One region of the Afifella aestuarii genome, then DNA from elsewhere that is predicted to be linked to it. Evidence: predicted binding sites of a transcription regulator. Region 1 holds the regulator's gene; each other region holds the start of a gene.
What was found. The regulator PhoB, encoded in region 1, activates phosphate uptake and scavenging genes when phosphate is short. The targets are predictions, from matches to a motif close to TGTCATNNANCTGTCAT.

Region 1 (5,732 bases):
CGATTTCCGGGTCGCGGCCGAGGAGGCGCGGCGCGAGATCGCCGAAGGGGTCTATATGTGGGTGAGCGGGCCGTCCTTCGAGACGCCGGCGGAAATCCGCGCCGCCCGCATTCTGGGTGCCGATGCGATCGGCATGTCGACCGTGCCGGAGGTCATCCTGGCGCGCTTTCTCGGGCTTCGCGTCGCGGCCTTTTCCGTCATCACCAATTATGCGGCCGGCATGACCGGGCGTGAGCTTTCGCATGAGGAGACGAAGACCGTGGCACCGCTCGGGGGAGAGAAGCTGGAGGCGATCTTGATGCGGCATTTCTCCGGGGAGGGGGCGAGATGAGTTTTCTGCCGCAGGAAATCATCCGCAACAAGCGCGACGGCACGGCGCTGAGCGCCGACGAGATCACGTTCTTCGTGCAAGGGCTGACGGACGGCAGCGTCACCGAAGGACAGGTGGCGGCGCTTGCCATGGCCGTTTTCTTCCGCGGCATGGACGAGGCGGAGATCGTAGCGCTGACGCAGGCGATGACGCGCTCCGGCGACGTTCTGACCTGGCCGGAGGCGGACGCGCCCATCCTCGACAAGCATTCGACCGGCGGTATCGGCGACAATGTCTCGTTGATGCTGGCCCCGATCGTGGCGGCCTGCGGCGGGCTGGTGCCGATGATTTCCGGGCGCGGGCTCGGCCATACCGGCGGCACGCTCGACAAGCTCGATTCCATTCCGGGTTATAAGACGCAGCCGGATCTTGCCACCTTCCGCAAGGTGGTGGCGGAGGCGGGCTGCGCCATCATCGGCCAGACCGGCGATCTCGCCCCGGCCGACAAGCGTTTTTATGGCATCCGCGACGTGACGGCGACGGTGGAATCGGTGCCGCTGATCACCGCCTCGATCCTGTCGAAGAAGCTCGCGGCCGGGCTTTCCGGCCTCGTCCTCGACGTGAAGACGGGCACCGGCGCCTTCATGGCCGATCCGGCCGATGCGCATCGTCTCGCCGAAAGCCTGGTGACGGTCGCAAAGGGCGCGGGCCTTCCCGCAGCCGCACTTATCACCGACATGAACGAGCCGCTCGCTTCGGCCGCCGGCAATGCGGTGGAGGTGCAGAATGCCGTCGATTTCCTGACCGGCCGGCATCGCGATCGGCGGCTCGAAAAGGTCACCATCGCGCTCGTCGGCGAGATGCTGAGGCTGGGCGGCCTTGCGCCCTCCGCGGAGGCTGGCGAGGAGATGGCGCGGGCGGCGCTTGCGAACGGCGCGGCGGCCGAGCGCTTCCAGAAGATGGTGAGCGCGCTCGGCGGACCCGCGGATTTCGTCGAAAACCCGGAAGGCCATCTGCCGAAAGCGCCGTTCACGCGCTCGGTCGGCTCCGCCAGTACGGGCTATGTGGAGGCGATCGACACACGCGCGATCGGCGTCGCCGTGGTGACACTCGGCGGCGGCCGGCGCCGGGCGGAAGATACGATCGATCATGCCGTCGGTGTGACGCAGCTTGCCGCGATCGGCGACGAGGTGGGCCCGGATCATCCGCTGGCCCTCGTTCATGCCCGCGACGAGGAGGCGTTCGCCGATGCCGCGCATGCGATCCGGCGAGCCTATCACATCGCCGAGACACCCGTTTCGGCCAATCCTCTGATTGTCGAAAGGCTGCAATGATGGCGCGCGGTTTCTTCCTGGTGATGGATTCCGTCGGCATCGGCGGGGCGAAGGACGCGGCGGAATTCGGCGACGAGGGCGCGAACACGCTCGGCCATATCGCCGAGCGCTGCGCCAACGGCGAGGCCGACCGCGCCGGGCTGCGGCAAGGCCCGCTCACCATCCCGAATATGAACCGGCTGGGCCTCGGCCGGGCGGCGGAGGCGGCGTCGGGCGCCTATCCGGCCGGTGTCGAGCGGGTTGCAGAACCCGAGGCGATCTGGGGCTTTGCCCGCGAACGCTCGCGCGGCAAGGACACGACGACGGGCCATTGGGAACTCGCCGGCTGCCCGTTGCGCGAGGCCTGGGGTTACTTTCCGACAAGCGAGCCGGCGTTTCCGGCGGAGTTGACGCAGGCGCTGATCGCCGAAGCGGGGCTGCCGGGCATTCTCGGCAACACGCATGCGTCGGGGACGGCGATCATTGCGGAGCTCGGCGAAGAGCATGTGAAGACCGGCAAGCCGATCTGCTACACCTCGGCCGACAGCGTCTTCCAGATCGCCGCGCATGAGGAGGCTTTCGGGCTCGAACGTCTCTATGAGACCTGCCGGATCGCGAGAAAGCTCTGCGACCCGTACCGCATCGGCCGGGTGATCGCCCGCCCCTTTACGGGCGACAGCGCGGAGACTTTCGCGCGCACCGGCAACCGGCGGGATTTCTCCGTGCCGCCGCCGGCGCGAACGCTCCTCGACGAGGCGAAGGAGGCGGGACGCGACGTCTGGGCGATTGGAAAAATCTCCGACATTTTTGCAGGTCACGGCGTGACGCACACGTTGAAGGCGCCGGAGAACGAGAGCCAGTTCGACAAGACGCTGGAGGCGGCGCGGGCGGCGAAGGACGGCGATCTCATCGTCACCAATTTCATCGATTTCGACCAGATCTTCGGCCATCGCCGCGATCCGGCCGGCTATGCGGCGGCGCTCGAAGCCTTCGATCGCCGCCTGCCGGAGCTCTTTGCGCTGTTGAAGCCGGGCGATCTCGTCATCCTGACGGCCGATCACGGCAACGACCCGACCTGGGTGGGCACCGACCACACACGTGAAACCGTGCCGGTTCTGGCCTTCGGTCCGGGCATCGAAGGGCGTCCGGCGGGCGAGCTTTCGACCTATGCCGATGTCGGCCAGACGCTGTCGGCACATCTTGCCCTGCCGCCTCTTGCCGCGGGCGCGAGCCTGATCTGAGGCGATTTCGCCGGTGAATATCGCCTTTCGGTTCAAGGCGGCGGGTTGACCTTGGTGCCGTGACCCATTTCACCCAGGGTGAGACAGAAGCCGCCGACGAACAAGAGACGAGAAGGAGAGGGGCGTGGACGCTTCAACGAGACGGGATGTGACCGTCGTCGATCATCCGATGGTGCAGCACAAGCTGACGATCATGCGCGACAAGGGCACGTCCACGGCGAGTTTCCGCCGCCTGTTGCGCGAGATTGCAGCACTTTTGACCTATGAGGCGACGCGCGACCTGGAATTGACGACGACGACCATCGAGACGCCGCTCGCCACGATGGAGGCGCCGACCCTGGCCGGCAAGAAGCTCGTCTTCGCCTCCATCCTGCGCGCCGGCAACGGCCTTCTGGAAGGCATGCTCGATCTGGTGCCGGCGGCCCGCGTCGCCCATGTCGGGCTCTACCGCGATCCGGAGACGCTGCAGCCGGTGGAATATTACTTCAAGGCGCCGGAAGATCTGCACGAACGCGTCGTCATCGCCGTCGATCCGATGCTGGCGACGTCAAATTCCGCAATCGCCGCGATCCAGCGCCTGAAAGAGCGCGGGGCGAAGGACATCCGCTTCGTCTGCCTGCTCGCCGCGCCCGAAGGCGTGGAACGCTTCCGTGCCGCCCATCCGGACGTGCCGGTGGTGACGGCCGCGATCGACAGCCATCTGAACGAGCACGGCTATATTCTGCCGGGCCTCGGCGATGCCGGCGACCGCATGTACGGGACGAAATAGGGTTTTTCGGCGAGTTGCCTGCTGGACGCTCTTCCCCTCGACTTGAGGATGACGAGCGCATCTGACGCAAGGGCGTTGCAGCGGGCGCCTCTCCCCAGAGGGGAGAGGAAGGGAGCCTGCCGCAGGCCCTGTTCTTCAGTTGCAGCGATGAGGGAGGGGACGCGCTTCCTGGCCGACGTCGGAGCGAAGCCACACGGGAACGAAGAAGCTCTCGCCTCCTCATCACCGCAGATCCCGGCGGGACTGTCCCGAAAAAATCAGGTCGTGACGAACTGTTCGTTGAGGGCGTAGCCGGCGCCGCGGACGGTGCGGATCGGGTCGCGCATGCGGCCGCGGTTGATCGCCTTTCTGAGGCGGCCGACATGCACATCGACGGTGCGTTCGTCGACATAGACGTCGCGGCCCCAGACGCCGTTCAAGAGCTGCTCGCGGGTGAAGACGCGTCCCGGGCTGCGCATCAGGAATTCCAGAAGCCGGAATTCCGTCGGGCCGAGATGGATCTCGCGGCCCCCGCGGAAGACGCGGAAGGTGCCGCGGTCGAGTTCGAGATCGCCGGCGGCGAGCTTGTCGGCGACCATTTCCGGACGCGTGCGGCGCAGGAGCGCCTTCACGCGGGCCATCAGCTCCGGCACCGAGAAGGGTTTGACGACATAATCGTCGGCGCCGGTGGCGAGCCCGCGGATGCGCTCGTCTTCCTCGCCGCGCGCCGTCAGCATGATGACGGGGAGTTTTGCGGTCGCCTCGCGCATTCGAACGCGTCGGCAGAGTTCGATGCCGGAAAGGCCCGGCAGCATCCAATCGAGGACCAGGAGGTCGGGCGCCTCTTCCAGAAGGCGCAATTCCGCATCGTCGCCGCGCCCGACCGTGTCGACGGAATAGCCTTCCGCCTCCAGGTTGTAGCGCAGAAGCAGCGTCAGCGGTTCTTCATCCTCGACGACGAGAATCCGGGGCACCTGCATGGCTCACTCCGTCAACCCGCGGACGGCGCAGTCGCCGCGCGTTCCATCTGCTTGCCGGTGACGAGATAGGTGATCGTCTCGGCGATATTGGTGGCGTGGTCGCCGATGCGCTCGATGTTCTTGGCGCAGAAGAGAAGATGCGTGCACATGCCGATATTGCGCGGATCTTCCATCATGTAGGTGAGCATCTCGCGAAACAGCGACACATACATGGCGTCGATCTCGTCGTCGGAGCGCCACACCGAGATCGCCTTCTGCACGTCGCGCGAGCCATAGGCGTCGAGCACGTCCTTGAGCTGGCGCAGGCCGAGGCTGGCGAGATGTTCGACACCGCGGCGAAGCTGGTGGTTCATCCGCTGGTCTTCGATGGCGAGCGCGCGCTTGGCGATGTTCTTGCCGAGGTCGCCGACGCGTTCCAGATCGTGCGAGATGCGGATCGCGGCGACGGTTTCGCGCAGATCCTGAGCCATCGGCTGGCGCTTGGCGATGACGAGGATCGCCCGCTCTTCGATCTGGTAGTGCATCTGGTTGATCTGGCGGTCGCCGAGGATGACGTCCTGGGCGAGCTGCGCATTGGTGCTCAACAGCGCATTCACCGCCTCGTCGAGCTGCTGTTCGACGAGACCGCCCATTTCGGCGATGGAGCGGGCGAGTTCCCGCAATTCCTCGTCATAGGAGGTGACGATATGTTCAGACACGGGGCTCACTCCTCTCCCGATTAGCCGAAGCGGCCTGTGATGTAGTCCTGGGTGCGCTTGTCGGTGGGGTTGGTGAACATCATGTCCGTCGGCCCCTCCTCGACGAGATAACCCAGATGGAACATGGCCGTGCGCTGCGAGACGCGCGCCGCCTGCTGCATCGAATGCGTGACGATGACGATCGTATAGTTCTCGCGCAGTTCGTCGATCAGCTCTTCCACCTTGGCGGTGGCGATGGGGTCGAGTGCCGAGCACGGCTCGTCCATCAGGATGACTTCCGGGTTCACGGCGATCGCGCGGGCGATGCAAAGGCGCTGCTGCTGGCCGCCGGAGAGGCCGGTGCCGGGTTCGTCGAGCCGGTCCTTGACCTCGTTGAAGAGGCCGGCGCGCTGCAGGCTGGTGGCGACGATCTCTTCGAGGTCGCGCTTGCCGGAGGCGAGGC
Region 2 (5,732 bases), on a different contig from region 1:
GAGGCCGTATTCTTCCAGCGCATGCATGACGCGCGTTTCCGTCTCGCGGGGTTCGAGAAAGCGCAACGGTTCCGGGATCGGCACCTGGAAAACGAGGATCTGCCCGGCTTCGAGCGGCGTTTCAGGAACGCGGTGGCGGGTCTGGATGATGGTCGCATCGGCCGTGTGTGTGGTGGTGGCGACGCCCGCGACCTTGGCGAAAAAGGCGCGGATGGAGACGGCGTTGGTGGTGTCGTCGGCGCCCTGATCGATGACTTTCAAGACATCGTCGGGGCCGAGGACCGAGGCCGTCACCTGCACTCCGCCCGTGCCCCAGCCGTAGGGCATCGGCATTTCGCGGCTCGCAAACGGCACCTGATAGCCCGGGATCGCCACCGCCTTCAGAATGGCGCGGCGGATCATCCTTTTCGTCTGCTCGTCGAGATAAGCGAAGTTGTAGGGCGTTTCAGCCGTGGCGTTCATTCCGCAGCCTCCTGATCTTCCTGCCCGTCTTTGGCCGGGCCACGACCGGCTTCAAACTCCGCTCGCAGCCGCCGGATCAGCTCCAGTTCGGCCTGGAAGTCGACGTAATGCGGCAGCTTCAGATGTTCCACGAAGCCTGTCGCCTGGACATTGTCGGCATGCGACAGCACGAATTCCTCGTCCTGCGCCGCCGCCGTCTGATCTTCGCCGAGTTCGCGCGCCCGAAGCGCCCGGTCGCAAAGCGCCATCGCCATCGCCTTGCGCTCCGCATGTCCGAAGACGAGGCCGTAGCCGCGGGTGAATTGCGGCGGCGCTTCAGCACTGCCCTTGAACTGATTGACCATCTGGCACTCCGTCACCTTGATGCACCCGAGAGGGACCGGAAAATCGAGACCCGGCACCTCGATCTCGACATCGACCTCACCCATGCGGATTTCGGCAGCGAAAGGGTGCGAGCGGGCAAAGCCCCGCTGTGTCGAATAGCCGAGCGCCAGGAGAAAACCTTCATCACCGCGGGCAAGCGCCTGCAGGCGGAGATCGCGGCCGGCCGGAAACGACAAGGGCTCGCGCGTGAGATCGGCAGGCTCGTCTTCGCCCTCCGGATCAGGCTCGATCAGCCCGGCCTGACCGAGGAGGTCGGTGACGCGCGGCATCGCCTCCGTTCCCGGATCCTCGGTGCTCGCCGCCGCCTCCACCGCGTCGTCCTCCTCAAGGGCCGGATCGAGAAGCCGATGCGTGTAGTCGAAGGTCGGTCCGAGAAGCTGCCCGCCCGGCAGATCCTTGAAGGTCGCCGAGATGCGCCGCTCGACGAGCATCCCCCCCGTTTCGATCGGCCGAGACGCGCCGAAGCGCGGCAAAGTCGTGCGATAGGCGCGGACAAGAAAGATCGCTTCGACGAGATCGCCCCGCGCCTGCTTGATCGCGAGCGCCGCAAGCCGGCGATCATAGAGCGAGCCCTCGCTCATCACCCGGTCCACGGCGAGCGACAGCTGCTCCAGGATCTGCGTGACCGTCAGCGACGGGACGTTCCTGTCGCCGCGCCGCTTCTCGGCCAAGAGACGATGCGCATTGGCGATCGCCGCCTCGCCGCCCTTTACCGCGACATACATCAGGCCTCTCCCATGATACGGGTTGAGCGCGGCAGCCCGAGGATCGCCGAGGGGGCGGCAAGCACGAGATCGACGCCGCGAGGAAAGAGCGTCCGGTTGGCGCGGAACTCTTCGACGAGCCTTGCCGGAAGGCCTTCGACCTGCACGCCCGCCACGTCTTCGATGCCGGGGCCGGAGAGCCAGAGATTAAGTCCGCGGGAAAAACCCGCGACCTGCACGACGAGCGTTGTCGAGCGATCGGGATATTGCTCTGTGCCGAGGCCAAACTCCGACAGCGGCGGCATCGCGGCCGGATCGGCGATCACGGCAAACGATGCCCGCGCCGGCACCACCACGATTGGCGCGCCGATGTGAAAGCCGACCCATCCACGCACCTCGCCGCTGGCGTTCAACGCCTTGTCGAGAAAGACCGGCGTATCCGCATCGGCAAGGGCTGCGAGAACGGCGGCCGCCGCCGGCTTTAAGGGAGGCGGAGGCGCCACAAGCCGAGGCATGTCGACGACACGGCCAGGTCGCGACAGAGCATCGAGCAGCCGCCGAAACACCGCCTGCGAAGAGAAGACCGGATCCTTGAAACCACCGCCAAGCGCGTCTGCCATCAGTCTTCTCCCCGCACCATGGTGAAGAAATTCACCCGGGTCGCCGCTGTTTTCACGCGCACCTGACCGTCCTCCTCGGTGGTTCGTGCCGCGACCGGAGCCACCACGCGATCTTCCACGAAGGCGCGCGTCGCCTCGTTTTGCCAAAGCGCGTCAAAGACGGCGACGAGATGCGCCCGCTCGCGGTCGCGCCCGAGAATATGGCCGTAGCCCACCTCGCCGCTTGCAAGCCGAACCACCGTCCGCGTCACCGTCACCTCGCCGAGATTGAAGGGAGCGCCACCACCGCCGATGCGCCCGCGCGTCATGGCGAGACCAAATTCCGGAGCGCGCAGCACCTCGAATTCCGGCGAAGGGCTAAGCGCTCTCAAAGCCCCGGCGAGCTCATCAGCACGGGCACGCACGAGGACGGAAAGCACCTCCCGGCGCCGCTCGAGTGTTTCCGTCGCGAGGTCCGAGTCCTCGGGCGCGGCCGCGTTCCGGTCGCGAGTTGCGCTGGCGGTGTCTGCCATTTCGGAACCTCGAGCTTCGAACTTGTCTATTGTTATATACAAGCATACAATAGGCAGACAAGCTTGACACAACGATGACGGTCCGACGCTCGGGGGACAAAAACGACGATGGAGAATGTGCATCGCGGAGCCGGCGTCTCGTTGTGGCGCCAGATCGCCGATCTGTTGCGCGGCGAGGTACTGTCGGGCCGCTGGCCGGCCGACACGGCCCTGCCCTCCGAAAGCGCCTTGTCGGAGCGTTTTGGCGTCAACCGCCACACGCTGCGCCGCGCGCTCTCGGCTCTTGCTGCGGAAGGGTTGGTGCGCTCCGACCAGGGCCGCGGCACCTTCGTCACCTCGGAGCGTCTCGCCTATCCGATTTCGCGGCGCACGCGCTTTTCGGAAATCGTCAGCCGTCAGGCGCGCGCACCCGGCGGCCGCCTGATCGCAAGCCGCATCGAGCCCGCACCCGTCTGGCTCGCCGACCATCTGAAGCTCGCGCAGGGCACGCCGCTCATCACCCTCGAAACCCTGAGCGTCGCCGATGGAGTACCGATCTCAACGGCAAGGAGCTGGTTTTCCGCCGAACGGTTTCCCGATCTCGTGCCGATCTACGCCGAGACCGGATCGATCACCCGGGCACTCGCCCATCACGGGGTCGAAGATTATGTCCGCCGCTGGACCAAGGTGCGTGCGCGATCTGCAGAGCCCGCCGAAAACGAGAAACTCGCTCTGCCGCGCGGGGCGACCGTCCTCGTAACGGAATCGCTCAATGTCGAACCGGACGGCTCGCCCCTGCATCTGTCGCTGACGAGCTTTGCGGCGGAGCGCATGGAAATCGTCATCGAAGAGGACGGCAACGACAAAGGGCGCCTCTGACGGCGCCCTTTCCGTGTTCGCCCCCGAGGTTGGGGGGCTACTTCAGATCCATGCAATTGGCATAATAGGTGACGGTCGCCGGCCAGTCGGAGAACATGCCGATAACGCCGACATCCTTGGCGAGCACGTCGATCACCTCGTATTCGTCGCCCGGATGCGAGATCGCATCCTTGACCGATTGATAGTAGTAGCCGCCACCATCGGTCAGCGTGCCGGAGCGCTCGAGCGACCAGGTGATGATCTGGAGACCCGCCTCCTTCGCAGCCTTCGCATAGGCGGACGGCACGATCTCTCCCGCCTCGTCGAGGGTGAGGAGCATATGGCTCGGCGGCGCGATGATCTTCACGCCCTCGTCGGCAAGCTCCTGCATGGACGGCTCGAACGTCTCCGGATTGTTGGCATCGAAGCCTTCGAGCGTCTCGTCACGATCATCGAGGAAGACACCCTGTTTGCCGAACTCCGGATCGTTCTTGATCCAGTAGAGAATATCGCGGAGCTGAAAGGATTGCGGATAGACGTCGCTCGGATCGACGCCCGCCTCCTCGTATTCGTCGATCATCTGCTGCGCGTAATCGTCCTGGGTGTAATCGCCTTCGAACGGCATCTCCACGCTCGGCGCCTTGAGCTCGGGCGTGAACTTCACCCCGAGATCCTTGAAGAGCGCGATCGATTCCTTGTGGGACATCAACTCGCCGTTCGTGGCGTAGAGGTCGGTGCGCCAGGATGGCGTCGCATCCATGAATTCGGCAACGCTCGTCGCATCCGGATTGCCCGCATCCATTTTGCCCTTGAGCGACTTGAACTCCGCAAGTGTCAGATCCGACGTGCAGCATTTCACCTCCGCCTTCTTGTCGCCGGAGGCCGGGCTGAACGGGGTCGTGCATTTCGCGGCGAGATCGTCGTGGGCGAGAATATCGGTCGTCGTGGCGAGATCGCATTGTGAATGCCGGCAGACGAGCTCGCGATCCTTGGTGAAGGCGACGTCACATTCGATGATGCCGGCCCCCATCACGGCCGCCGCCTGATAGGACTGGCGGGTGTGTTCTGGAAACTGCATCGGCGCGCCGCGATGGCCGATGGAAAACGCCGTGCGATAGAACGGTCCGGTCTCGCAGGCCTTGAGCGCATCCTTGAGCTCGCCCTCGTCCATGTCGTTGACGAGATAGAAGGGCCGCGGGCCGAGCTGCGCCTGCGGACGGTTATCCTGCGGGAGGGAATCCTGGGCGAGCGCATCGGCTGCAAAGCCGCAGGCCGCACCCAAAAGGGTGCCGGCGGCAAAGGCCGAACGTACGAGAACGTGCTTCATGGGCTAAACCTTCCTCGATGGCAGAACGCGATAGCGCAACGGACGGCACAAGGCCGAAGCCTCGCATAGACGCACGGCGCAAACACGGAATGTCGCGCGGATGACGGGAAGATGAAGCATCGCAGGAAGAAGGGGCCCGGCGTCAGCGGGTGAGATAATCGCTGAAGGTCAGGACGAAGAGCGCGGTGAGCCACAGCCCGGAAGCGCCCGCGGCAAGGCGCAACAGCGCCCCGGATCGCGCCAGATGCATAAAGACCACTGAGGAAAGGCCCGCCATCACGACGGCGACCGCAAGATTGACGACCACCTTCCAGATGCCGATCGGCCAATAGGCGACCCACCAGGAGGCGAGGAAGAGCACCATCAGCGCCGCCCAGACGGAAAACTCCGGGAAGAGAAGCTGCCGAAGATCAGGCTCACGCCGCTCTTTTGGCTCCGACGCCGTCATGATCGCCCCACGAGATAGAGAAGTGGGTAAAGAAAGATCCAGATCGTGTCGACGAAGTGCCAGTAGAGCCCCACGACCTCGATCGTGTTGGTCTTGTCGGGCACGACGCGCCCGCGACGGACGAGGATTGCGACGACCGCCCAGGCACCAAGCCCGATCGCCATATGGATGGCGTGGATACCGGTCATCGCCCAGTAAAACGACACGAAGATCACCGCGTGTTCCGACAGGCGGAAGAGCGGATCACCGGGCACGAAATGGCTCTTGATGTCGTGGTGGTATTCGTAGCCCTTGAGCGCCAGAAAGAGGAGGCCGAGCGCAATCGTCGCCGCAATCAGCCTGACGACGAGGCGCGAACTGCCGAATTCCGCGGCCTTCACGGCAAGCGCCGCCGTCAGGCTCGAAATCAGGAGAATGGCGGTATTGGCACTGCCGATG
Region 3 (5,732 bases), on a different contig from region 1:
GGAGGACGATTTCAAGCGCCTCAACAAGACCCTGCATCGGTTGGAGCGGTTCTGGACTGATCAGATTCTCTATCGTCTCTGACAGACCCACATTGACATCTTTGCAACAGGGCCCGGCATGACCGGGCCCTTTTGTTTTCGATCACGGATTGGCCATAAATCCATGAAAGGTGGGCATTTGAGCGCTTCGAATGATTCACAGTGTTGATCGCTGGGTGCGATGCATTTGTGGAGAACGGGTCCTTGATGGTAATCCCGTTCTCAAAGGGTGCGTTCGGGGGCGCATTCACCGGCATTTGTCTGACGAGAGGCACACCATTCCTATGACCGCTTTTTCGCTTCTGCGATCCTCCCTTTGCGCCGCAGCGCTTCTGTTTCCGCTGGCCGCACAGGCGCAGAACATGATGCCCGTCAATCAGTCGGAATGGAGCGAATCCTTTGATACGGGACCCCGGACGGCTGCGCCGGTCACTTCTACCGTCCCGATTCTGTCGCCCTATACGGTTCCTGCCATGGATCAGGCGATCGAATGGTACCAGGGCCTGGTCGATGCAGGCGGCTGGAATTCCGTGCCCTCCGAGCCGGCGCTCAAAATCGGCATGCGCCATCCGAATGTCGTGGCTCTGCGTCAGCGTCTCATCGCGTCCGGCGATTTGCGCCAGACGACAGGCTCCGATGCCTTCGATTCTTATGTGCAGTCGGCCGTCATGCGCTTTCAGGAACGCCACGGCATTCCGGCCGACGGCGTCGTCGGTGCCGGCACCTTCAAGGCGCTCAACGTTCCGGCCGAGGTTCGCCTCAATCAATTGCGGGTCAATCGCGAGCGCATCGCTGCGATGAAGGATCCTGCCAGCCGGTATGTGATGGTCAACGTCCCTGGTGCCCAGATCGAGGTGGTCGAGGACGGACAGGTCGTCTCCAGGCACACTGCGGTGGTTGGCAAGGTCGACCGGCAGACGCCGCTTTTGTCCAGCAAGATCCACGAGATCAACTTCAACCCGTACTGGACGGTGCCGAACTCCATCATCCGCAAGGATCTGATCCCGAAGATGCAGAAGGATCCGGAGTATCTGACGCGCAACCGTATTCGTATCTTCACCCAGAAGGGCGAAGAGCTACAGCCGAGCCAGGTGAACTGGCATTCCGACGAAGCGACCAATTACATGTTCAAGCAGGACCCAGGCGATCAGAACTCGCTCGGATCGGTGCGCATGAACTTCTACAATCCGTATTCGGTCTTTCTGCACGACACGCCGTCGAAAGGCCTCTTCGGCTCCGACTATCGCTTCGAATCGTCGGGCTGTGTGCGTGTGATGAATGTGCGCGAGCTCGTTGCCTGGATTTTGCGGGATAACGGTTATACGCGTGCCACGGTCGATCAGACGATCCGCTCCGGCGAGCGTCTCGATGTGGATGTGGCCAACCCGCCGGCCCTCTACACGGTCTATTTCACGGCCTGGACGACAGGTGACGGCGTCGTTCATTTCCGCGACGACATCTACAATTTCGATGCTCCGGGCGAGGTGGCGCTCAATCAGCCGTCAGAACTGATCGGCTCGCCGCTGCCGCAATAAGCCTCGGCTCTATCGAATTTCCGACCCCGCGAGCGCGTCTCGCGGGGTTTTTTGTATGCTGAAACGTGGCGGTTGCGTGGAAGGTACCCTTGCGTTGGGCGGGCCGGCGTGCGTTGACCTGCCGCAGGAGTTCCCTTTACGTGTTCCTGAACGAACCAGGGACGTGATGACGGTACGAACCTCGCGGAAGCAGCCGGCTACCGCCGACAATCTCACCGCGGCGGCGGCCGTCATCTTGATGACCGACCTCGCATTGTCGCTCGGCGATGCGCTCATCAAGCTGACGAGCGGGACGATCGCCGTCTGGCAGCTCTTCCTTCTCCGCTCGCTGATGGCTCTGCCGCTGCTCGTTCCGGCGGTCCTGGCAAGCTCGGGCGCGACGCTTCGGCCGCGGGCCCTGGCGTGGACGACGCTGCGCAGTCTGATGCTGGTTTTGATGTGGCTCGCCTATTATGCGGCGCTTCCCCATCTTCAGCTGTCTGTGGCCGCCGTCTCTTATTATACGCTGCCGGTCTTCATCACCTTGTTTTCTGCCCTGTTCGTCGGCGAACGTGTCGGGCCGATCGGTTGGATGGCGGTCGCGTTGGGCCTTGCCGGCGTCCTCCTGATTCTGCGGCCGGACGCGGCGGCGTTCAACGCTTATGCCCTGCTGCCGCTTCTCTCGGCGGTCCTCTACGCCTTGGCGATGATTCTGACGCGTACGAAATGCCGCGAGGAACATCCTCTGACGTTGTCCCTCGCACTCAATCTCGCATTCGTGGTGGTGGGTCTCGGCGGTGTCGGCATCTTCCAGGAGAGAGGCGGGGAGGGAGGCTACCTCACCACCGGTTGGTTGCCGCTCGGTGCCGCCGAGATCGGTACGCTCGTCCTCCTGTCCGCGGCGATGATCATCGGCAGTCTGGGTGCAGCTTTTTCCTATCAGCGCGCGCCGTCGAACGTGATTGGCACGCTCGATTTTTCCTATGTCGGTTTCGCCGCCATTTGGGGTCTCCTGCTGTTTCAGGAGATTCCCTCGCTCATCACCCTTGGTGGCATGGCGCTCATCGTTGGCGCCGGCATTCTCGCCCTTCGACGGTGACCGATTAACCGGTCAATCGTGTGCCAAGCCTGGCTAGATACTCAGGCTCCCGGGGGCGTTTCTGTCATCGAAGCGTGATCTCCCGATCATAAGAGGCTGGAAGCCACAACGGCTCGATGCCCATCCCGATTGAACGGAGATCCGATGCGCCTCTTCCTCTCCACCAGCGCGCTCGCCCTCGCTGCGGCCTGGAGCCTGCCGGCGGCGGCTCAGAACCCTGAAGTCTTCAATCGGATTGCGACCTTTCCCGTCGCCGCCAACATGCCGGCCGACCGCGATGCGGCCTTACCCACTGTGGCGGAGATCATTGCGGCGACCGAGGATGGTGAGACGCTGGTCTACACCGACGCAGCCCAGGAGGCCGTCGGCATCATCGATATCACCGACGCGCATGCGCCGCAGCCCGGAGGCTTCGTGGCGCTGGCGGGTGAGCCGACTTCTGTTGCTGTGACGTCTGGCAAGGCGCTCGTGGCTGTCGTGACCTCGGAAAGCTATGCGAAGCCTTCCGGTGAGCTGGCCATGGTGGACATTTCCACGAAATCCGTGGCGGCGAGCTGCGCGCTTCCCGGTCAGCCAGATTCCGTTGCGCTGACGGCGGATGCCACGAAGATTGCAGTGGTCATCGAAAACGAGCGCGATGAAGATCTGAATGAGGGAGCGATCCCGCAGGCGCCCACCGGTCTTCTCGTGACCTTCCCGGTCGACAAAGGTGCAGTCGATTGCGCCGGAATGCAGGAGATCGATCTGACCGGTATCTCGGAGATTGCCCCGGACGATGCCGAACCGGAATTCGTCGATGTGAACGAGGCGGGCGAAGCCGTCGTAACGCTTCAGGAAAATAACGCCATTGCCATCGTCGACATGGCGACGGGCGATGTCACAGGCGGCTTTTCGGCCGGCTCCGTCGATGTCGATGGAATCGATACCGAAAAGGATGGCCGCATCTCGCCGACAGGCTGCCTGAAGGCCGTCAAGCGCGAGCCCGATGGCGTCCAATGGCTGGATGAGGATCGCTTCGTGACCGCCAACGAAGGCGATTACGAAGGTGGCTCGCGCGGCTTCACGATTTTCGAAAAGGGCGGCAGCGTCCTTTGGGATTCCGGCAATGCGATCGAGCGTCTCGCAATGCGCATCGGGCATTATCCGGAAAAGCGCTCGGCCAAGAAAGGAACCGAGCCGGAGGCCATCGAAGTCGGGAGATTCGGCAACGATCGGCTGATCTTTGTCGGCACGGAGCGGTCTTCGTTCGTTGCCGTCTATCGGGACACCGGCGCCGCGCCGCAGTTTCTCCAAGTGCTGCCGTCGGGCATCGGCCCGGAAGGGCTTCTCGCCATTCCCGCACGCAAGCTCATCGTCACCGCCAATGAGGAAGATCTGGTCGAGGACGGCGGCGCCCGTGCCACGGTGATGATCTATGAGCAGGGTGGGGAAGCTGCCTCATATCCGATGATCGAGGCGGCTGAGGATGTGGGTGGCTGGGGAGCGCTCTCCGGTCTGACGGCGGATCCCGACGTTGCCGACAGACTCTATGGCGTCTCCGACAGCTTCTACGACGAGGCCAAGATCTTCACGTTCGATGCCGGCGCAACTCCCGCGCGGATAACCGCTGCAGTCACCGTCACCAAGGACGGGAAGCCCGTTGAGGATCTTGATCTGGAGGGCATCGCCGCCCGCCGCGACGGAGGTTTCTGGCTTGTCTCCGAAGGAAATCCGGAAAAAGAAAAATCCAACAGGCTCCTCCGCGTTTCCGCCGAGGGTGAAGTCGAGGACGACATTTTGCTTCCCGAAGAGATCGCCTCAAAGGCGTCGCGTTTCGGTCTTGAAGGTGTAACGGTCATCGGCAGCGGCGATGACGAGACGGTGTGGCTCGCTGTTCAGCGACCATGGGGTGATGACGGAGAGGATCTCGTCAAACTCCTCTCCTACAAGCCCGCGAGCGCCACTTGGGGCGTCGTGCACTATCCGCTTGAAAAGACCGAAAATGGTTGGGTCGGATTGTCCGAAGTCACGGCGGCGGGAGAGGGACGTCTCCTGGTGATCGAGCGCGACAATCAGATTGGCGAGGCTGCCAGGATCAAACGGCTTTATGCCGTGTCGCTCGAGGGGGTGACGCCGGCCGCCCCAGAAGACAAGACGCCGATCGTCGAAAAGACGCTGGTGCGCGATCTCTTGGACGACCTCAAGTCGACCCACGGCTATGTCGTTGACAAGGTCGAAGGCTTCGCACGTGACACGGACGGAACCGCTTACATCGTGACCGACAACGATGGGGCCGACGAGTCCAATGGCGAGACGATCTTCATGCGCCTGGAGGATGTCGGTCTCACCAACTGATTGCAGGAACCGCATTTCGGATGGCCTCGAGCATCCCGCGACGTCGCCGTCCATGCGGGGGAGCGACTCCGGGCCTCTGCGCTTTCCGTCCCCGGGCGATTGTGTTATCGCCGCGTTGCCGGCCTGCCGCGCATTCGTGGCGCATAACGGCCGATGCCAGCCAACGGATTTTCGCCCATGCAAGATGTCGCCCGGCCTGTGAGCGCCACGCCCTCTGATTTCTTTTCTGCCTCTCTGCGCGATTCCGATCCGGATATCGCCGCGGCCGTCAAGGCCGAGCTCGGTCGTCAGCAACACGAGATCGAGCTGATTGCGTCTGAAAACATCGTCTCGCGCGCCGTCCTGGAAGCGCAGGGCTCGGTTCTGACCAACAAATACGCCGAAGGTTATCCGGGCCGTCGCTATTACGGCGGCTGCCAGCATGTCGACGTGGTCGAAAACCTGGCGATCGAGCGCGTAACGAAGCTCTTCGGGTGTAACTTCGCCAACGTGCAGCCGAATTCCGGCAGTCAGGCCAATCAGGCGGTTCTGCTCGCGCTTGCAAGCCCCGGCGATACCGTCATGGGGCTGAGCCTCGATGCCGGTGGGCATCTGACCCACGGCGCCAAGCCGAACCTTTCCGGTAAATGGTTCAACGCCGTGCAGTACGGCGTCCGCAAGCAGGATGGGCGCATCGACGAAGACGTCGTGGCCGAGCTTGCGCAGGAACATCAGCCGAAGATCATCATCGCCGGCGGCTCGGCTTA
Region 4 (5,732 bases), on a different contig from region 1:
GCAAGACAACATTGTTGAACTGTGTCTCCGGCCGGATGCCGCTCTCATCGGGCACCGTCTCCTACCGCATGCGCGACGGTGTGGTGCGCGATCTTGCTGCGCTCGGCGAGGCGGAGCGGCGCTTTCTGATGCGCACCGATTGGGGCTTCGTGCACCAGAACCCGGCCGACGGGCTCAGGATGAACGTCTCGGCGGGTGCCAATGTCGGCGAGCGGCTGATGGCGATCGGCGACCGGCATTACGGCAAGATCCGCGGTTCGGCGCTCTCCTGGCTTGAGCGTGTGGAGGTGCCCGCCGACCGCATCGACGACGATCCGCGCGGCTTTTCTGGCGGCATGCGCCAGCGCCTGCAGATCGCCCGCAACCTTGTGACCGCGCCCCGCCTCGTCTTCATGGACGAGCCGACGGGTGGGCTCGACGTCTCCGTGCAGGCGCGTCTTCTCGATCTTATCCGTGCGCTCGTCGCCGATCTCGGCATGGCGGCGCTCGTCGTCACGCACGACCTCGCCGTCGCCCGGCTCCTCTCCCACCGTATCATGGTGATGAAGGCGGGGGAGGTGGTCGAGGAGGGGCTGACGGACCGTGTCCTCGACGATCCGCATGCGCCCTATACGCAGCTTCTCGTCTCTTCGATCCTGCAGGTGTGAGCGATGCAGCCCCGTCTTGAACTCGCCGATGTCGCCAAGAGCTTCACCATGCATCTGCGTGGTGGCATCCACATTCCGGTCGTCGAAAACGTCTCCTTCACGCTCATGCCCGGCGAATGCGTCGTGCTCGGCGGGCCGTCCGGTGCCGGCAAGAGCTCGATCCTCAAGATGATCTATGGCAATTATTCAACCGATCGCGGCGCGATCCGTGTCGCGGGCAAGGGGGATGTGATCGATATCGCCACGGCCGATCCGCGGCGTGTGCTGGAGGTTCGTCGCGACACGCTTGGCTATGTCAGCCAATTCCTGCGCGTCGTGCCGCGCGTCGCCTCGCGCGATCTCGTCGCCGAGCCGCTCGTGGAGCGGGGCTGTTCCCGCGAGGAGGCGCTCGCCAAGGCCGACGCGCTTCTTGCCCGCCTCAACCTGCCGGAACGGCTCTGGCACCTGCCGCCCGCCACCTTTTCCGGCGGTGAGCAGCAGCGCGTGAACATCGCCCGCGGCTTCATCGCCGGCCATCCGCTCCTGCTTCTCGACGAGCCGACGGCCTCGCTCGATGCCAAAAACCGGGATGTGGTGATTGCCTTGATCGAAGAGGGAAAAGCTGCGGGCCGCAGCTTCCTCGGGATCTTTCATGACGCGGAGATGCGCGCCGCCGTGGCCGACCGAGAGGTCGATGTGACCGCGTTTGCCCCGAAAGCCGCTGCATGACGAAGCTTTCAGAGACGCCGCTCGTTGCGCCGGACGCGGTGGTGACCGACAGCCGGCTCGGGCGCTATACGGCGATCGGTGCGCGCACGCAGTTCCAGAACTCGTCCCTTGGCGATTATTCCTACATCACCGAGGACGGCAACGTGGCGCGCGCGACGATCGGCAAGTTCTGCTCAATTGCCCAGAACGTGCGGATCAACGCCTCCAACCATCCGATGTGGCGGGCGGGCCAGCACCATTTCACTTATCGCTCGAACGACTACTTCGACGATGCGGAAGCCGATGAGGGGCTTTTCGCCTGGCGCGAGGCGAACGCCGTCACGATCGGCAACGATGTCTGGATCGGCCACGGCGCAATCCTCTTGCCGGGCGTGACGGTCGGCGATGGGGCGGTCGTTGCGGCCGGCGCTGTCGTCTCCCGTTCTGTCGGCGCCTACGAGATCACCGGTGGCGTGCCGGCGCGGGTCATCAAGCGGCGATTTCCCGAGGAGGTTGCGGCCCGCCTTCAGACGCTCTGCTGGTGGGACTGGCCGCATGCCTGCCTTCGCGCGGCGCTGGCGGATTTCCGGGCGCTTTCGGTCGAGGAGTTTCTCGCAAAGTACGAAGAAAAGGCCGTCTGATCAGTTGCTTGGGAGACCTCTCCCGAGGCTTTTCCGGCGACTTCGAAATGTCATGAAAGCGAAATCGAAGCGATAAGGTCGGCTGTTAGGGAACGGTTATCGATAAGCCCGGCAGGCCGGGCAGGTGAGGCCGATGCCCGTAACCGCTCCTTCGAATGTTCCTGCAGTTCGTGTCGAAAAGCTGTCGAAGCGCTATGGCAAGACGCTCGCCTTGCGCAATGTCAGTGTCGATGTCGCGCCGGGCGAGATGGTGGCGCTGATCGGCGCCTCCGGCTCCGGCAAATCGACGCTCATCCGCCATATCGCCGGTCTGGAGCGCGGCAGCGGCGATGAATGCCGCGTGACGGTGCTCGACCGCATCATGCAGGTGGACGGCCGTCTGTCGCACGATGCGCGCCGCATCCGGCGTGAGATCGGCGTCATCTTTCAGCAGTTCAATCTGGTCGGGCGCCTGTCGGTCCTGACCAATGTGCTCGTCGGCTGCCTCGGCAGCGTGCCGTCCTGGCGTGGAACGCTCGGCCTTTTCACGCGGGGCGAGCAGGAGAAGGCGATGCAGGCGCTTTCCCGTGTCGGCATTGCCGAGACGGTGCGGCAACGCTCGTCGACGCTCTCCGGCGGGCAGCAGCAGCGTGCGGCGATCGCGCGCGCGCTCGTACAGGGGGCCAAGGTCATCCTTGCCGACGAGCCAATCGCCTCGCTCGACCCGTCATCCGCACGGCGGGTGATGGAGGCGCTCGGCGAGATCAACCGTGCGGACGGCATCACCGTCATCGTCTCCCTGCATCAGGTGGAATATGCGCGCCTTTATTGTCCGCGCACCCTGGCTTTGCGCGATGGCGAGGTCGCTTTCGACGGCCCCTCCGCAGCCCTGACCGACAATTTCCTGCGCGAAATTTACGGCGATGCGAGCGAGGAGCTCGTGCTTCCGGGCGCGCCGGCCGAGCAGCCGCAGCCAGTGAAACGCCCCGAGCCCGCCGTCGCCAAGATGGCCCGCCAATTGGCCGTGACTTGATCCGCCACGAGGCGGTGAACTCCCGCCCCCGCGGCGGAGCAATCGAGGAGTGAGACATGAACCGACTGACGAAAGGTATTGCCGCCGCCGCCCTCCTGGCTGCGTTCGGCACCTCCGGCGCCTTTGCGCAGGATCAGCAGGAACTGAACTTCGGCATCATCTCGACGGAATCGAGCCAGAACCTGAAGACGGTCTGGGATCCGTTCCTTGAGCAGATGTCCGAGCAGACGGGCCTCAAGGTGAACGCCTTCTTCGCCTCCGATTACGCCGGCGTCATCGAAGGCATGCGTTTCGGCAAGGTCGATGTCGCCTGGTACGGCAACAAGTCCGCGATGGAGGCCGTCGATCGCGCCAATGGCGAGATCTTCGCGCAGACCGTCGATGTGGAAGGCAATCCCGGCTACTGGTCGGTGCTGATCACGCAGGCCGACAACGACAAGATCAATTCGCTCGACGACGTCTTGAAATGCGACAAGTCGCTGGATTTCGGCATCGGCGATCCGAACTCCACCTCCGGCTTCCTCGTGCCGACCACGTTCATCTTCGCCAAGAACAGCGTGACGCCGCAGGATTGCTTCAAGACGGTGCGCAACGCCAATCATGAGGCGAACGCGATGGCGACGGCCAACGGTCAGGTCGACGTCGCCGCCAACAACACGGAAAATCTCCGCCGCCTGGAAGTGACGGCGCCTGAAGCGCGCAAGAAGATCAAGGTCATCTGGCAGTCGCCGCTGATCCCGTCCGACCCGCTCGTCTGGCGCAAGGATCTCGACGAGGAGACCAAGCGCAAAGTCTACACCTTCATCATGAGCTACGGCCGCCTCGGCACGCCCGAAGAGGTCGCCGGAGCGCGTGAAGTCCTCGAGGGTCTCGGCTGGGCGCCGTTCAAGCCGTCTTCCGATGCGCAGCTCTATCCGATCCGCATCATGGAAATCACCAAGCAGGAAGCGAAGATCGAAGCGGCCGACACGATGTCGGATGATGAGAAGAAGAGCGAACTCGAAAAGCTCGATTCCGAGAAGGCCGAGATCGAAAAGCTGATGGACAAGGTCCCGCAGGCCTGAGGCTGAAACCTTTGTTGATCTGGCGCCGGACCCTGGGTCCGGCGCTTTTCACTGGAGAGACGAATGGCGATAGCCACACAGGCTGAGAAGACGGTCTCGGTCCCCCCGCGCAGTTTCACCGACCGGCTCTACAGCTATCTCGTCTGGGGCGGCATCGCGCTGGTGCTGATCTGGAGCTGGGGGCCGGCCGAGATGGTGCGCTTCCTCAACCTCTTCACCGATGCCGGCAATATGGCCGACTACGCGGGCGGCTTTCTCTCACCGAACTTCCGTGACTGGCATTATTACGTCGAGGAGATGATCCTCACCGTGCAGATCGCTGTCTGGGGCACGGTGCTGGCGATCGTCTTCGGCATTCCCTTCGCACTTCTGTCGTCCTCGAACATCGCGCCGATCTGGATCGTGCAGCCGGTGCGCCGTCTGATGGATGCGACCCGTGCGATCAACGAGCTCGTCTTCGCCGTCCTCTTCGTCACAGCGGTCGGGCTCGGCCCCTTTGCCGGGGTGATGGCGCTTTTCGTGCATAATACAGGTATTATCGCGAAGCTCTTCTCAGAGGCCGTGGAGGCGATCGATCCAAGGCCTGTCGAAGGCATCCGCGCCACCGGCGCGACACGCCTGCAGGAGATCGTCTTCGGCGTTGTTCCGCAAGTCGCCCCTTTGTGGATTTCGTTTTCGCTCTATCGCTTCGAGACGAATGTGCGCCAGGCGACGGTTCTCGGCATCGTCGGCGCGGGTGGTATCGGGCAGGTGCTGTTTGAATCGATCCGCTCTTTCCTCTACGCCGAGACAGCGGCGATCATCCTGATCGTCATCGTCACCGTCTCCATCGTGGACATCCTTTCGGCACAATTGCGCAAAGTGGTGATCTGAGGAGACACCAACGAAAGATCCCCATGCGCGTCGCCATCTATTTCACTCCAGCCGTTGACCATCCGATCACCCAGGCCGCCAATGACTGGATCGGCCGTGATCTTTCCGATGGTCCGGTCCAGCAAAAGGCTGTGGGTGCCTTGAGTGCCGAGGAAGTGCGCGCCATCACCGAGGCGCCGCGGCGTTACGGCTTCCACGCCACGTTGAAGCCGCCGTTCGCCCTCGTCGACGGCGCGTCGGAGGAGGATGTGGATCAGGCGTTGCGCAACTTCTGCGCTGAGCATGGTGTCATCGAACTCGGGCCGCTCGAGATCCGCGCCATCGGGCCCTTCTTTGCGCTCGTGCCGCAGAATGACGTGCCCGAGGTTCGGGCGCTCGCGGACGCGGCGGTGGAGGCGTTTGAGCCGTTTCGCGCGCCCCTGAGCGATGAAGATCGTGCACGCCGCAGGCCGGAGGAGCTCACCGAACGCCAGCGCGACTATCTCGATCGCTGGGGCTATCCTTATGTCTTCGATGAATTCCGCTTCCACATGACACTGACTGGCCCGGTCTCAGGCGAGCGACGCTCGATCGTCGAGGGTGCGCTTCACCAGCATTTCGGTTCCGTCATCGAAACCTCGCTCGCGCTCGACGGCGTCTCGCTTCTCACCGAGCCGGAGCGTGGAGCCTTTTTTCAAGTTCACGCCCGCTGCAATCTGCGCGGGCCCAGCGAAAGAAAACCCAACACATGAGCGAAATCGTTTTTCGCAACGCCCGCATGGTCCTTGCCGATTCGGTTGAATGCGGCGATCTCGTGGTCGCCGGAGAG

Region 2: a site for PhoB is predicted at 2,746-2,762, ahead of phnF (phosphonate metabolism transcriptional regulator PhnF). Genes of this name have one in related genera too.
Region 3: a site for PhoB is predicted at 2,715-2,731, ahead of EO094_RS16730 (esterase-like activity of phytase family protein). Genes of this name have one in related genera too.
Region 4: a site for PhoB is predicted at 2,024-2,040, ahead of phnC (phosphonate ABC transporter ATP-binding protein). Genes of this name have one in related genera too.

What each region holds. Positions count from the first base shown of each region.
Region 1 covers NZ_SAUF01000002.1:300,397-306,128, forward strand. Annotated here, with positions in the region: gene EO094_RS09865 (purine-nucleoside phosphorylase) at 1-331, shown strand, start outside; gene deoA (thymidine phosphorylase) at 328-1,644, shown strand; gene EO094_RS09875 (phosphopentomutase) at 1,644-2,864, shown strand; gene upp (uracil phosphoribosyltransferase) at 2,989-3,633, shown strand; gene phoB (phosphate regulon transcriptional regulator PhoB) at 3,891-4,586, opposite strand; gene phoU (phosphate signaling complex protein PhoU) at 4,604-5,290, opposite strand; gene pstB (phosphate ABC transporter ATP-binding protein PstB) at 5,311-5,732, opposite strand, start outside.
Region 2 covers NZ_SAUF01000001.1:1,088,882-1,094,613, reverse strand. Annotated here, with positions in the region: gene EO094_RS05065 (alpha-D-ribose 1-methylphosphonate 5-phosphate C-P-lyase PhnJ) at 1-462, opposite strand, end outside; gene EO094_RS05060 (carbon-phosphorus lyase complex subunit) at 459-1,571, opposite strand; gene phnH (phosphonate C-P lyase system protein PhnH) at 1,571-2,170, opposite strand; gene phnG (phosphonate C-P lyase system protein PhnG) at 2,170-2,682, opposite strand; gene phnF (phosphonate metabolism transcriptional regulator PhnF) at 2,791-3,540, shown strand; gene EO094_RS05040 (glycerophosphodiester phosphodiesterase family protein) at 3,578-4,846, opposite strand; gene EO094_RS05035 (cytochrome C oxidase subunit IV family protein) at 4,989-5,294, opposite strand; gene EO094_RS05030 (cytochrome c oxidase subunit 3) at 5,291-5,732, opposite strand, start outside.
Region 3 covers NZ_SAUF01000005.1:553,239-558,970, forward strand. Annotated here, with positions in the region: gene ldtR (transcriptional regulator LdtR) at 1-82, shown strand, start outside; gene EO094_RS16720 (L,D-transpeptidase family protein) at 324-1,574, shown strand; gene EO094_RS16725 (DMT family transporter) at 1,741-2,652, shown strand; gene EO094_RS16730 (esterase-like activity of phytase family protein) at 2,797-4,986, shown strand; gene glyA (serine hydroxymethyltransferase) at 5,164-5,732, shown strand, end outside.
Region 4 covers NZ_SAUF01000001.1:1,095,175-1,100,906, forward strand. Annotated here, with positions in the region: gene phnK (phosphonate C-P lyase system protein PhnK) at 1-647, shown strand, start outside; gene phnL (phosphonate C-P lyase system protein PhnL) at 651-1,355, shown strand; gene EO094_RS05080 (DapH/DapD/GlmU-related protein) at 1,352-1,975, shown strand; gene phnC (phosphonate ABC transporter ATP-binding protein) at 2,109-2,987, shown strand; gene phnD (phosphonate ABC transporter substrate-binding protein) at 3,044-4,051, shown strand; gene phnE (phosphonate ABC transporter, permease protein PhnE) at 4,115-4,924, shown strand; gene EO094_RS05100 (DUF1045 domain-containing protein) at 4,948-5,655, shown strand; gene EO094_RS05105 (alpha-D-ribose 1-methylphosphonate 5-triphosphate diphosphatase) at 5,652-5,732, shown strand, end outside.